3 regions of the Psychrobium sp. 1_MG-2023 genome follow, and region 2 is predicted to be linked to each of the others. Evidence: predicted binding sites of a transcription regulator. Region 2 holds the regulator's gene; each other region holds the start of a gene.
The links. Region 2 encodes ArgR, which controls arginine synthesis, uptake and breakdown. Its sites were predicted from a motif close to ANTGAATANNTATTCANT; they were not measured.
Positions count from the first base shown of each region.

Region 1: Q8W26_RS06650 (aspartate aminotransferase family protein) is a predicted target of ArgR. The motif match lies at 1,684-1,701, and genes of this name have one in related genera.
Region 3: Q8W26_RS14680 (OadG family transporter subunit) is a predicted target of ArgR. The motif match lies at 3,256-3,273, and genes of this name have one in related genera.

Region 1 covers NZ_JAUYVJ010000009.1:83,174-87,520, reverse strand. The annotation lists gene Q8W26_RS06660 (prolyl oligopeptidase family serine peptidase) at 1-330, shown strand, start outside; gene Q8W26_RS06655 (HDOD domain-containing protein) at 340-1,566, shown strand; gene Q8W26_RS06650 (aspartate aminotransferase family protein) at 1,942-3,147, shown strand; gene astA (arginine N-succinyltransferase) at 3,288-4,304, shown strand.
Region 2 covers NZ_JAUYVJ010000008.1:103,568-107,914, forward strand. The annotation lists gene Q8W26_RS06140 (prepilin-type N-terminal cleavage/methylation domain-containing protein) at 1-320, opposite strand, end outside; gene Q8W26_RS06145 (type II secretion system protein) at 310-777, opposite strand; gene mdh (malate dehydrogenase) at 947-1,882, opposite strand; gene argR (transcriptional regulator ArgR) at 2,279-2,749, shown strand; gene Q8W26_RS06160 (Dyp-type peroxidase) at 2,776-3,699, opposite strand; gene Q8W26_RS06165 (ABC transporter ATP-binding protein) at 3,783-4,347, opposite strand, start outside.
Region 3 covers NZ_JAUYVJ010000031.1:33,006-37,352, reverse strand. The annotation lists gene Q8W26_RS14690 (sodium ion-translocating decarboxylase subunit beta) at 6-1,139, opposite strand; gene oadA (sodium-extruding oxaloacetate decarboxylase subunit alpha) at 1,149-2,939, opposite strand; gene Q8W26_RS14680 (OadG family transporter subunit) at 2,975-3,208, opposite strand; tRNA gene Q8W26_RS14675 (tRNA-Arg) at 4,279-4,347, opposite strand, start outside.

The DNA.
Region 1 (4,347 bases), on a different contig from region 2:
CCTGTGACTGATTGGTCGCATTATAACTTTGGCTATACATCTAATATCTTGAATACGCCAAATGATGATGATATTGCTTACCGTCGTAGCTCACCAATTGAGCATGCGCAGCACTTAACCAAGCCACTATTAATTATGGCAGGTGTGCTTGATGATAATGTGTTCTTCCAAGACAGTGTGCGTTTAGTCCAGCGGTTAATTGAATTAGAAAAGCCAATGTTCGAAATGGCAATCTACCCTGTTGAGCCGCATGGTTTTAGACAGCCATCGAGCTGGTTAGATGAATATAGCCGTATTTATAAATTGTTTGAGCAAAACTTAAAAAAATAGGAAGTTGCTGTGAGTCGCTTAAAAAAATGGTTAGGGAAAGAGGAGTCACCAAAGGTGCCAGTGGTTAAGGCTCCTGTGAAAGCTCAAGCTGTGGATAGAAAAAAAAGTGGACTCAAAGCCAGTGTGATTAAAGCGGTCGAAGTTGATTACTATCGTTATTTGGTCAGTAAAGCCTTATTACTGCAACCAGAAGAAGAAAATGATAGTGAATTACCTGATGACCGTATTTTACTTGATATCGAGTTAGCGCCCGCGCTGGCTCGGCAAGCTGAAAAGCAGCAAGCAAAAGACTTATTTAACGCACTGCAAGAGCAGTTATTTAAAAATGTTGAGCACAAAGTAGAAACGCGCTTAGCCAACCTTGACCCAACAACATTGGATCGCTTTACTCCTGCTGTGAGTTTGATGGATGCGGTCAATATACTAAATACCAAAGCGGCTTCAGTAGCACGGATTAAGCCCCTGTTACTTAAGCACACTTCATTACTTAAAAACTTAATTACCACGCTTAACCGTTTAGGGATGGGAAAAAAGCATTCAGATAAAGCCCTTGAGTTAAAAGATGCGGAATTGTGTCTTAGCTCATTAGGTGTTGAAAAGTTAAGAATCTTTTTACCTTACCTAATTGTTAACGAGTTACTTAAAGACACAGGGATGAAGTTCAATCAAACATCACGTAAGTTATGGCTTCATGTACAAATTACAGCTGAAGCGTCAAAAGCTTTAGCCGCACAAGATCCTGCGGTTAATGAAAGTGAAGCTTATATGATGGCAATGCTGCATGAACTCGGCGCAATCTTTATGCTGCATTTGGTTGATGAGTGCTTTAAGGAATCTCGCAATGAAGTGAGTGCACTGGCGATGGAGCAAGGGGCTGCGGAAGTGAGTCACCAACTATCAGATATCAAGTCAGCGGTTCCGGTATTAGATAAGTTATTAGGGTTGAAGGCCCCTTTATTAAGTGCGGAGATTGCAAAGCGCTACAAGCTGAATTTCTTTATGCTTGCTAATAACCTCGAAGAGCTTTCACGAACGATGGCTTTTGATGACTTTAGTCCGATGGCTAGGATTATTGCTCAAGGGCGAGCTTACTCGGTATTTAAACAAATGTATAAAGAAAGCTTAATCGATAAAACTCAGGCCGCAGGTTTACTTAATTATTACCAATTAGACACCGAAAAAATTAAGTATTTGAATAAACAAAAATACTTAAAAGTGCCAATAATGGACGACTAAGGTCACTGTTTTTGATAAAAGTTAAAAAAATTCGCCGTTGAGCGAATTTTTTTTTCCTTTTTTCGCACTGACTGGTTAAGCATAATTTCGAGTAATTATTCGCAGATAGGAAAAGGGCATGTATTTTTATGCATATCATATATTCAAATGTAATTATTTTTTGCCATATATTCTCGCTAACCCATATTCTTTCTTATCTTACAAGGGAGACAGTATAGATAAAATCTGTGATAATCGAGCGATAACAAGTGCACAGTCGGGCTTTAGATATCGCTAAAAAAAAGCGATTTTTATGACGCTGTAGCACCTCTATAAATGAATAATAGTGCCTAACAAAAGGCCAGAATATTGAGGATTAATTCTATGTCAGAGCAAATGCAAGTAACTCGTGAATTATTTGATGAAGTGATGGTTCCTAACTATGCCCCATCAAGCATTATTCCAGTTCGAGGTCAGGGTTCTCGTGTGTGGGATCAAAATGACAATGAATTAATCGATTTTGCTGGTGGTATCGCAGTGAACTGTTTAGGCCATTGTCACCCAGCATTAGTTAATGCATTAACAGAACAAGCGCAAAAGATTTGGCACTTAAGTAATGTAATGACTAATGAGCCAGCATTACGTTTAGCGAAAAAACTAACGGATAATACCTTTGCTGATAAAGTTTATTATGCAAATTCAGGTGCTGAGTCTAATGAAGCTGCTCTTAAGCTAGCACGTCGTTGGGCGCTCGATAACCATGGCAGTGACAAAGATCAAATCATTGCATTTAAGCAAGGTTTCCACGGTCGTACATTTTTCACTGTAACTGTGGGTGGTCAAGAAGCTTACTCTAATGGTTTTGGCCCAAAACCAGGTGCTGTTGAGCATGTTGAATACAACGACCTTGAAGCATTAAAAGCGATTATGTCTGATAAGACATGTGCTGTGATGATGGAGCCTTTACAAGGTGAAGGTGGTTTAGTAAGTCCAACAGATGAATTTGCTAAAGGCGTTCGTGAGCTGTGTGATGAGCATAACGCGCTACTTATTTTTGATGAAGTACAAACAGGTGTTGGCCGTTTAGGTGCTTTATATGCGTACATGGATTTAGGCGTAACGCCAGATATCCTAACCACAGCTAAAGCATTAGGTGGTGGTTTCCCAATTGGTGCGATGATCACAACGACAGAAATTGCAAAAAGCTTAAAACCAGGTACTCACGGTTCTACTTACGGCGGTAACCCACTAGCGTGTGCTGTTGGTGAAGCAGCGTTTGATACAGTGAACACTGAAGAAGTATTAAATGGTGTTAAAGAGAAAGAAGCACAATTTCGTGAAGGCTTTGCAGCGATTAACGCTAAATACAATGTATTTTCTGAAATCCGTGGTAAAGGTCTATTGTTAGGTGCTGTACTTAATGAACAGTATCAAGGTCGAGCACGTGACTTTATGGTAGCTTCTGCTGACAACGGTTTAATGGCATTAGTTGCTGGTACTAACATTGTTCGTTTCGCACCATCTTTGGTTATTCCAAGTGAAGATATTGCTGAAGGTTTAGCACGCTTTGAAAAAGCCGTAGCTAGCATCGTAAACGCTTAAAATCTTCTATCTTTAAAAAGACGAATCATGTTAGTAACCTTGCTAGCTGATTCGTTTTTGTACCAATAGCATTAAATTAATGACCTATTTCTGTAATGCTATTGGTATCTATCTCTTTTGCTCAATTTGGAGGATCACTTATGTTGATCATTCGTCCTATTACCGAGGCTGACTATCCTGCGCTGATGCAAATCGCTCATGATTCTGGCGTTGGTTTTACTTCGCTACCAACCAATGAAACCCTGTTACGCTCACGCATTGCCCATTCCGAGCAATCGTTTGCGACAGAGACCAATCAGCCGGGTAATGAAGGCTATTTATTGGTGATGGAAGATACGGATACAGGTGAAGTGGTCGGCACAAGTGGCTTAGAATCAGCTGTTGGCTTAGAGAACGCTTTTTATCACTACCACCTTGGTAAAGTTGTACACAGCTCACAAGAGTTAAAGCTACATAACACCATTGAAACCCTAACCCTGTGTAATGATTACACGGGTGCTGCTGAGCTTTGTACCTTATTCTTAAAAGAGCAAGCGCGCGGTGGCAATAATGGTCGTGTCTTATCGCGTTTTCGCTTCTTATTTCTTGCTGAGTTTAGCGAGCGTTTTGGTCATACAGTTATTGCAGAAATGCGTGGTGTATCTGATGAAAATGGTCAGTCACCATTTTGGCAATGGCTGGAAGAGCATTTCTTTAGCATGGACTTTCCAACGGCAGATTACTTATCGGGCATTGGCAATAAAGTCTTTATCGCGGAGCTGATGCCACGATACCCAATCTACGTCAACTTACTGAGTAAAGAAGCACAGGCGGTGATAGGACTGGTTCATGAAAAAACCACAGCAGCGTTAAAATTATTAGAACGTGAAGGTTTTGTGCATCGTGGCTATGTTGATATCTTCGATGGTGGGCCAACAGTTGAGTGTGAGTTAAACCAGATTAAAGCAGTGAAAGATAGCCGTAAGGTTGTAGTAAAAATTGCTGATGTCGAGCAAGGCGGCGCTTATGTCGCATGTAACACTGATTTAAAGAACTTCCGTGCTACTGAAGTACATATTGAAGTCGATCATAATGAAAAGTTTGCCGTGATCACTCCTGAGCATGCTCATGCATTACAGGTGAAAGAAGGTGAGTTTATTCGAGTTTTAGCACTATAGCTAAATTCACACAATGAGCCAATTGAGTAACTACACTTAATTG
Region 2 (4,347 bases):
TCATTATAGGCATCACGAGACTCACCATCACTACCTAAGTCACCAGATGCAGTACACAAGACACCTGATTCACCACAACGCGTCAATCCTAAGCCCGGATTGGAATTTTCATCAAATGCTTTACCCCTAATTTCATTAAGCAAGGTATTCGCTAATTTAGTAGCACGAATTTCAAAGATAGGATCAACACTACGTTGCACCTGTGGAAAAATAAGCCCAGTTAATAGCGTCATCGCAATTGCAAAAGCAACAATGCCAATAATTAGTTCAACTAAGGTAAAACCACGGTTAATTTTTAGTATTTGTTGGTTATAGCGCATGAACAAACCCCTGTGACTCGATTGTCACGGTTAAGGTTTCATCTCCAACTATATCAACACTACAGCCACTACACAGACCTGTATTATCGGTCGTTGCTAACCCTTGGGAACTAAAATGAAGATAAAACGGGTAAGTCACACTACCAACGGTGGGTTTGATTACCACATCACCTAAGGCAATTCGCCGTTCACTACTTGGTAACGAGCCACAAGTGGCATCGGTATTTGGCTCGATACCAAAATATTCTGTCGTCACGACTAAACGCTTACAGACACCACGTTGGTTCATCGCTTGAAGTTGTAATAAACGAAGCTGTGCTAAAAATTGGTCACGTATCGCATAATGAGCGACTTCAGATTGGGTAAAAAAACGCGGCACAATACTCACTGACAGTACTCCAACGATTAGAATAACTAAGATCAGCTCGACGATAGAGAATGCCGATTGTCGTTTCATTGCTAACGATTCCACCCTGATGAATTATCAGACCAACACAAAGTCAGTCTCGCCAAGTATTATTACCATCATAGCAAGGAGTTAGCCTGCAAATAAACCTCTTTATTCAGACAAAAAAAAGTGCCACCTAGATAACTAGGTGACACTTTCTCAAATTAACAATTAACGATTAAGCGTTAACGAATTTTTCGCCTAGCTCGATATCACCTTTAAGTGTATCAAGCGCACCATTTAATGCGTCAGCTTCAAAGTCAGTTAGGTCACCGTAGCTTAATACTTCTTCTACGCCGTTTTTACCTAAACGTACAGGCTGTGCGAAGAAACGAGCTTTCTCACCAGGACCTTCAACGTAAGTACACTCAACAACACCTTCTTCGCCGTTAAGGGCACGAACAAGAGATAGACCAAAGCGAGCAGCCGCTTGACCCATAGAAAGTGTAGCAGAACCGCCACCCGCTTTAGCTTCAACAACTTCAGTACCAGCGTTTTGGATACGAGTTGTTAATGCTGCAGTTTCTTCAGCTGTGAACTCAGAACCAGACTGAGATAATAGAGGAAGAATTGTCACACCAGAGTGACCACCGATTACTGGCACTTCAACATCAGCTGGGTTTAAACCTTTAGCTTCAGCAACGAACGTATTAGCACGGATAACGTCTAGTGTAGTAACACCGAATAGACGCGCAGGATCGTAAACACCTTTCTCTTTTAATACTTCAGCAGCGATAGCAACTGTCGTGTTAACTGGGTTAGTGATAATACCGATTAGGGCTTTAGGACAAGTGTCAGCACATACAGCAACTAGGTTCTTAACGATACCAGCATTGATGTTGAAAAGATCTGAACGGTCCATACCAGGCTTACGAGCAACACCAGCAGAGATAAGAACAACGTCAGCACCTTCAAGTGCTGGTGCTGAATCTTCACCGCCAAAACCAGTTACTTTTACATCTGTTGGGATGTGGCTAAGGTCAGCAGCAACACCTGGAGTTACAGGAGCAATATCATATAAAGATAATTCAGAACCCGCTGGTAATTGAGTTTTTAATAATAAACCTAGTGCTTGGCCGATACCGCCAGCTGCGCCTAATACTGCAACTTTCATAACTTTCTCCCTCAGAGATTAATAATAAATTTAGGATAGCTCCCATTCCTCTTACTTTAATCTTAAAAACGCCAGATGACTATCAGACTAAAGACGAGATTAATAGGTAGAAATCATCACATCATAATGTGAACTAGCCCATAAAAATTCCGCCAAAGTATACCCTAATTTTGACGCTAAGCCATACCTCAATAAAACAAACGTTTTAGTGACAGACTTATTTGAGGTTTACAATCACAAGATGAGAATGATTTTCAACCGTATTATGGTACTAACTATGCAGGAGTATAAAGGCTAAAATGTTTTATGCAAACAAATAAATAAATATTGAATAATTTTAGATTTTTATGCAAAATAGTGAATAGTATCTTTAATAATAAAAATAACTGGAACAGCATGAGAAGTTCGCAAAAACAAGACCAATTAATCAAAGCCTTTAAAGCGCTATTAAAAGAAGAACGTTTTGGATCACAAGGCGATATTGTTCTTGCATTACAAGAGATTGGTTTCGAAAGTATTAATCAATCAAAAGTATCCCGTATGCTAAGCAAATTCGGCGCAGTTCGCACTCGCAACGCTAAACAAGAAATGGTTTATTGTTTACCTGCCGAGCTAGGTGTCCCTACGACAAGTAGTCCCCTTAAGAACCTTGTTATCGATCTTGACCATAATAACTCATTGATCGTGATTCGTACTAGCCCAGGTGCCGCGCAATTAATTGCTCGCTTACTCGACTCTATCGGTAAGACCGAAGGTATCCTCGGCACCATTGCCGGTGATGATACTATTTTTATCGCGCCAGCCCAAGTCAGTGAGATAGATAAAACGTTAAACACGATTAAAGAATTATTTAACGTCAGTCTTTAACGTAACTCCCCAACGATAGCAGCCCGTCATTGATGGGCTTTTTTATTTAAAAAACTCATTGAAGGGGCAAAGAAAGCCGCCCCTGTGACAGCCTGTGTATATTTCAACAAATGATCATAATGCCCATTATTGTCACCTACGATCATACTGCGAAGCATCAACTCAAAATTAAGCGGCGTATGGCAACAAGAAATAAAAAACAACCCTTGCTCTTTCATATCTCCGTAAGGCATCGACTGACGTAATATCTCTAACGATTTACCCTGATTATCTTTGAGACTGGTGCGTCTAATATGTGACGTTTTAGGTTTATTAAACGATGAATACTCATGGTTCTCCTGTTTGGTTCGACCAATAATATCCTCCTGCTTTTTCACCTTTAGATTATTCCACTTCTTTAGGTCATGCTGATAACGCTGAATATGGATATAACTGCCGCCACGGAACTCTTTATCGTCATCGCTCACTAGCGCCACTTCTTGCCGATGTAGCCCTTTCGGGTTTTCAGTGCCATCAACAAAACCAGTTAAATCACGATTGTCTAAATAGCGAAAGCTTTTAAGCTCTTCAACCAAATTTGCCAAATCTTCAAACATTAAGCAAATCTCATGACTTACCATATAGTTAATATCTTGGCGGTCACAACGAATTTGAATGAACAGATCGAACGGACATGCAGGTGCATGACGATCGCCATGGGTTAACGAAGGAAAAGGTCTGAGTAAAGCAGGGCGAGAGTCGGGGTATAATGCATCCCAGTAATTTGCACCGACAGCAATAAAAGCGGAAAAGGCAACATCACTATAAAGTTCGGTCATTTCATCAAGGTAATGACTAACCTCACTTAACTGAGCACGAATTGCATGCTCTTGACCTTCTACACAATCAAACAGCAAATATTGTCCGTGTAAATTCCCTTCCGCACAAATACCCGCTTGCTCTCTTGCCATGGTGACGCCCCGTCTTATGTTTGAATAATCGAATATTCTATCTTATCAAGCAAGAATAGGAAAAGTCCTGCTAAATATTTTATCTACCCAGCCATATTAAAAGTAACTAATGCATGCTCTTCGACACCAACATCAAGTGATTGCCCCACAACAAATTCCTCATTGCTGTGTACTTCTAATGCTAACGCAGTATCTTTTTCATCACGTACTCGATACACCCAATGGCTTCCACTAAAAAAACAATGTTCTACTTTGAAATCGCCACCTTGTTGGTGAGATAATTTTAGCTGTTCAGGACGTAGCATCACTGTGCAATGGTGCTCACGCATAGTTTTATCATCAATGACAATATCACCAAGGCGTGTCATCACTCGCTCACCATTGACGCCATTAATTTTAATGTAATTAGCCTTACCCATAAAGTTTGCTACATAAGGAGACGCAGGATTTTGATATAGCGTTTGTGCTGTTCCAATCTGCTCAATTTTCCCTTGATTAAAAATAGCGAGTTTATCAGCGAAAGCAAAAGCTTCGTCTTTACTATGAGTAACAAACACTGCTGGGACTTGCTGCTGCTTTAAAATTTGACGGATCTCAATCATTATCTCGCCACGAGACTGACTATCGATATTAGAAAATGGCTCATCC
Region 3 (4,347 bases), on a different contig from region 2:
TATGCTTAGCCGCCAACGATAGCCAGTAAGATACCAGCAGCAACAGCCGACCCTAGAACACCTGCCACATTTGGACCCATTGCATGCATCAATAGGAAGTTATGCGGATTCGCCTCTAAACCGACTTTATTTACAACACGGGCTGCCATTGGAACCGCAGATACACCCGCAGCGCCAAGGAGTGGGTTAATCGGTGATTTAGAGAAACGCCCCATCACCTTCGCCATCATTACACCTGATGCCGTACCGATACTAAATGCCACAGCACCTAGTGCTAAAATACCTAGTGTTTCCACTGATAAGAACGATTCAGCCGATAGTTTCGAACCAACTGCTAAGCCTAAGAAGATGGTTACGATATTGATTAACTCGTTTTGTGCTGTTGAGCTTAAACGATCAACTACACCCGATTCGCGCATCAAGTTACCTAAACAGAACATACCTACAAGCGGTGTTGCTGCTGGCAAGAACAGAATTGTTAAGAACAGTACCGCTAACGGGAAAATAATTTTTTCACGTTTAGATACATGACGTAACTGCTCCATTACAATTTCACGCTCTTTTGATGTCGTTAACGCTTTCATAATTGGCGGTTGGATAATTGGTACCAACGCCATGTATGAATATGCAGCTACCGCAATTGCCCCTAATAATTCTGGCGCAAGTTTAGACGCTAAGAAAATCGCAGTTGGGCCATCTGCACCACCAATAATTGCAATAGCAGACGCATCAGCTAAGCTAAATTCGAAACCTGGAACAACATTTAACGCAATTGCGCCAAATAAGGTAGCAAAGATACCAAATTGAGCAGACGCACCTAAAAACAGCATTTTAGGGTTAGCAATAAGCGCCCCAAAGTCAGTCATTGCGCCAACGCCCATGAAGATCAACAAAGGGAATATTCCGGTTTCAATACCAATATAATAGATATACCACAACACTCCACCTTCTTCGGTAAAGCCTGCCATTGGAATATTCGCTAGAATACAACCAAAACCAATGGGTAGTAATAATAATGGTTCATAACCGCGAGCTATTGCTAAAAACAATAACCCGGCACCAACTGCCATCATGATCATCTGGCCTAGCTCGAAGTTTGCTAAACCAGTGTCACGCCATAGTGTAAGTAATCCTTCCATTACTGCCTCTTAACCTATTGTCAGTAAAGCTTCGCCAACTGCAACAGCGTCACCTTCTTTTGTCATCACTTGAGCCACTGTTCCGCCAGTCACTGCACGTACTTCAGTTTCCATTTTCATTGCTTCAAGAATAATGACAACTTCACCAGCAACGACTTGCTGACCTGGCTGCACTAGCACTTTAAAGATATTACCAGCGAGTGGAGCTACTAATGGCTCAGCACTTGTTGGCGCTGCCGCTGGTGCAGGAGTTGCTGAAATTGGTGTTGCTGAACCACTCACAGGAGTGATTTCACTGATTTCACCGCCTGCTGCAACATCGACTTGATAAACTTGACCATTAACACGAACACTGTAAGTTTCTGCACCACCAGATGCTGCTGGAGTAGACGGAGCAGGTGCTGCAACTTCGTTGTCTGGATGCGGTTCAAACGCATCAGGGTTATTTCTATTCTCTAAGAATTTAAGTCCGATCTGAGGGAACAGTGCATAAGTTAATACATCATCCTCGACATTCTCACTTAACTGAATGTTTTTCTCTTTGGCTAAAGCAATTAACTCTTCACTTAACTGTTTAAACTCATCATCAATTAAATCCGCAGGACGACAAGTAATTTCTTCTGCACCATCAAGAACACGAGCTTGTAATTCAGCATTTTTAGGCGCTGCTGTTGCACCGTACTCACCTTTTAGTACGCCAGCTGTCTCTTTAGAGATGCTCTTATAACGCTCACCGGTCAATACGTTTAATACCGCTTGTGTTCCAACGATTTGCGAGGTTGGTGTCACTAGTGGAATAAAGCCAAGATCTTCACGTACTTTCGGGATTTCCAAAAGAACCTCATCCATCTTGTCGCCTGCGCCCTGCTCTTTAAGCTGGTTTTCCATGTTAGTTAACATGCCACCAGGAACTTGCGCCAGTAAAATACGTGCATCAACACCACGTAGGCTACCTTCAAACTTTTCATACTTCTTACGCACAACACGGAAGTAGGCTGCGATTTCCTCTAACAGCTCTAAATCAAGGCCTGTGTCATATTCTGTACCTTGAGTCATTGCAACCACAGTTTCTGTCGCAGTATGACCATAAGTTGAACTCATTGACGAACTTGCGGTATCTAACATATCAATATCAGCTTCAATCGCTTTTTGATAAGTCGCCGTTGATAGGCCCGTCGTTGCGTGACATTGCATGGTGATAGGTAGATCAACTGTCTTTTTAAGGCTCGTAATTAACTCATACGCATCAAACGGCTTTAATAGGCCCGCCATATCTTTAATACAAATTGAGTGAGACCCCATATCTTCAAGACGTTTAGCCATATCCAACCACATTTGTAGGTTGTGTACTGGGCTAGTCGTATAAGAAATTGTGCCTTGAGCATGTCCGCCAACGGCAACAACTGATTTAATGGCTGTTTCAAGATTGCGCACGTCATTCATTGCATCAAATACACGGAATACATCAACACCGTTCTTGTGCGCGCGCTCAACAAATTTAACTACAACATCATCAGCATAATGGCGATAGCCTAATAAGTTTTGGCCGCGTAGCAGCATTTGTTGTGGGGTATTTGGCATCGCTTTCTTTAACTCACGAATTCTATGCCAAGGATCTTCGCCTAAGTATCGAATACAAGAGTCGAAGGTAGCTCCGCCCCATGTTTCTAAAGACCAAAAGCCAACTTTATCTAGTTTATCGGCAATAGGTAACATATCTTCGAGACGGAAACGGGTCGCCAATAAAGACTGATGAGCATCTCTTAAAACCACATCGGTCAGGGCAAGACGTTTAGACATAATAACTCCTAGTTACAAAATCTTATGCGAGTAAATTATTCGCGCGATTGACGGTATTTGTGAACGGCAGCTGTAATAGCGGCAACCACATCAGGGTTGAGTGGATCATTTGTATTTGTTGGTTTAGCTGGTGCAGGAACCACCTCTTCAGGGCAAAACTTAGCCAAAAGATTAATGGCGACAACGAGTAAACCAAGAAACACAAAGACACAAACCATTCCGAGCAACATGATATTTGCTGCGGTAGCTAGCGCTTGTGAAATATCCATAAAAACACCTACATTTGTTAATAAAGAAACAAGAATTAAAACACTCAATTAAATATCAATTCACATAACACTAGACTTTAGTCACATAAAACGAATTAATATTCACAAAATCGAGATAAAAACTCTAATTTAACAAAAACACAACCTTTGCTGTACTTTGATGACACATTTATACCTGTGCTAAAAACAAGAATCAAGCAAAATTGGTAAGACAACTTACCCACCATAAAAAACAAATAAATAAACTTTTAATTTCAACAACTTAAGAAAGGCAGAAATAAAAAAGCATACTTTATGCTTACTTTTTGTTCACAAATATAAAAGCGAGATCACCCCACACAAAGTTTACGCATAGGTAAACTTCAAGAGTTAAAGTTTATAAAAACAAAAAAGAACAACTGTTAAAAAACAATAAGCTAGAGCAAGAAAGGCACTGTGAATTAAAACTAAAGCATCAAGGTTCGAAACCATCAACACCGCGAAAAGTTTACCTCCACGTAAACAATGATGATTTTTTTGTAAGCTAAAAAAGACAAAAAACTTAACCAAAATAATAAAAAAGTTTCTTTTTTAACAAAAACACAAAAACATATACTTCTTTAACTGGTTTTTTATTAACAATCTGAAGGGGGTCGAAAGTGGAACAATAGAAAAAGCTATTCATCAGGCAGGCTGAAAGCGATGAGCATGTTGAAAAGCGTTTTAAATGATAGCAGCCCCTCTTAGAAGCTGGAAATGAAGTGGCGTAATGAGTTTTTTAACTTATACCAACCCCGTTAATTAAGTGGCCAGTTTGTAACGGGTTAGAGTGCAGACTATTAATGAGATTACTTTTAAATCTAGCGTCTTGTTTACGCGTATTTTGTAAAGATGCGGTAAGGTGACTTAACTAATGAAATAGGTATAAAGTTTAATGATTAATTGAGTGAGGCTTAACAGAGTTAATATATGCAACACATGAAAAGTTTTAATAGTTATCGTACGAAAGTAACGAGACAAATTAACGATATCTTTTTAAGGTATAGGATTTTTATTTTTTGAAGGTGTTTAGATACTTAGAAAAGAAAATATGGCGCGCATGGAAGGAGTCGAACCTCCGACCGCCTGGTTCGTAGCCAGGTACTCTATCCAGCTGAGCT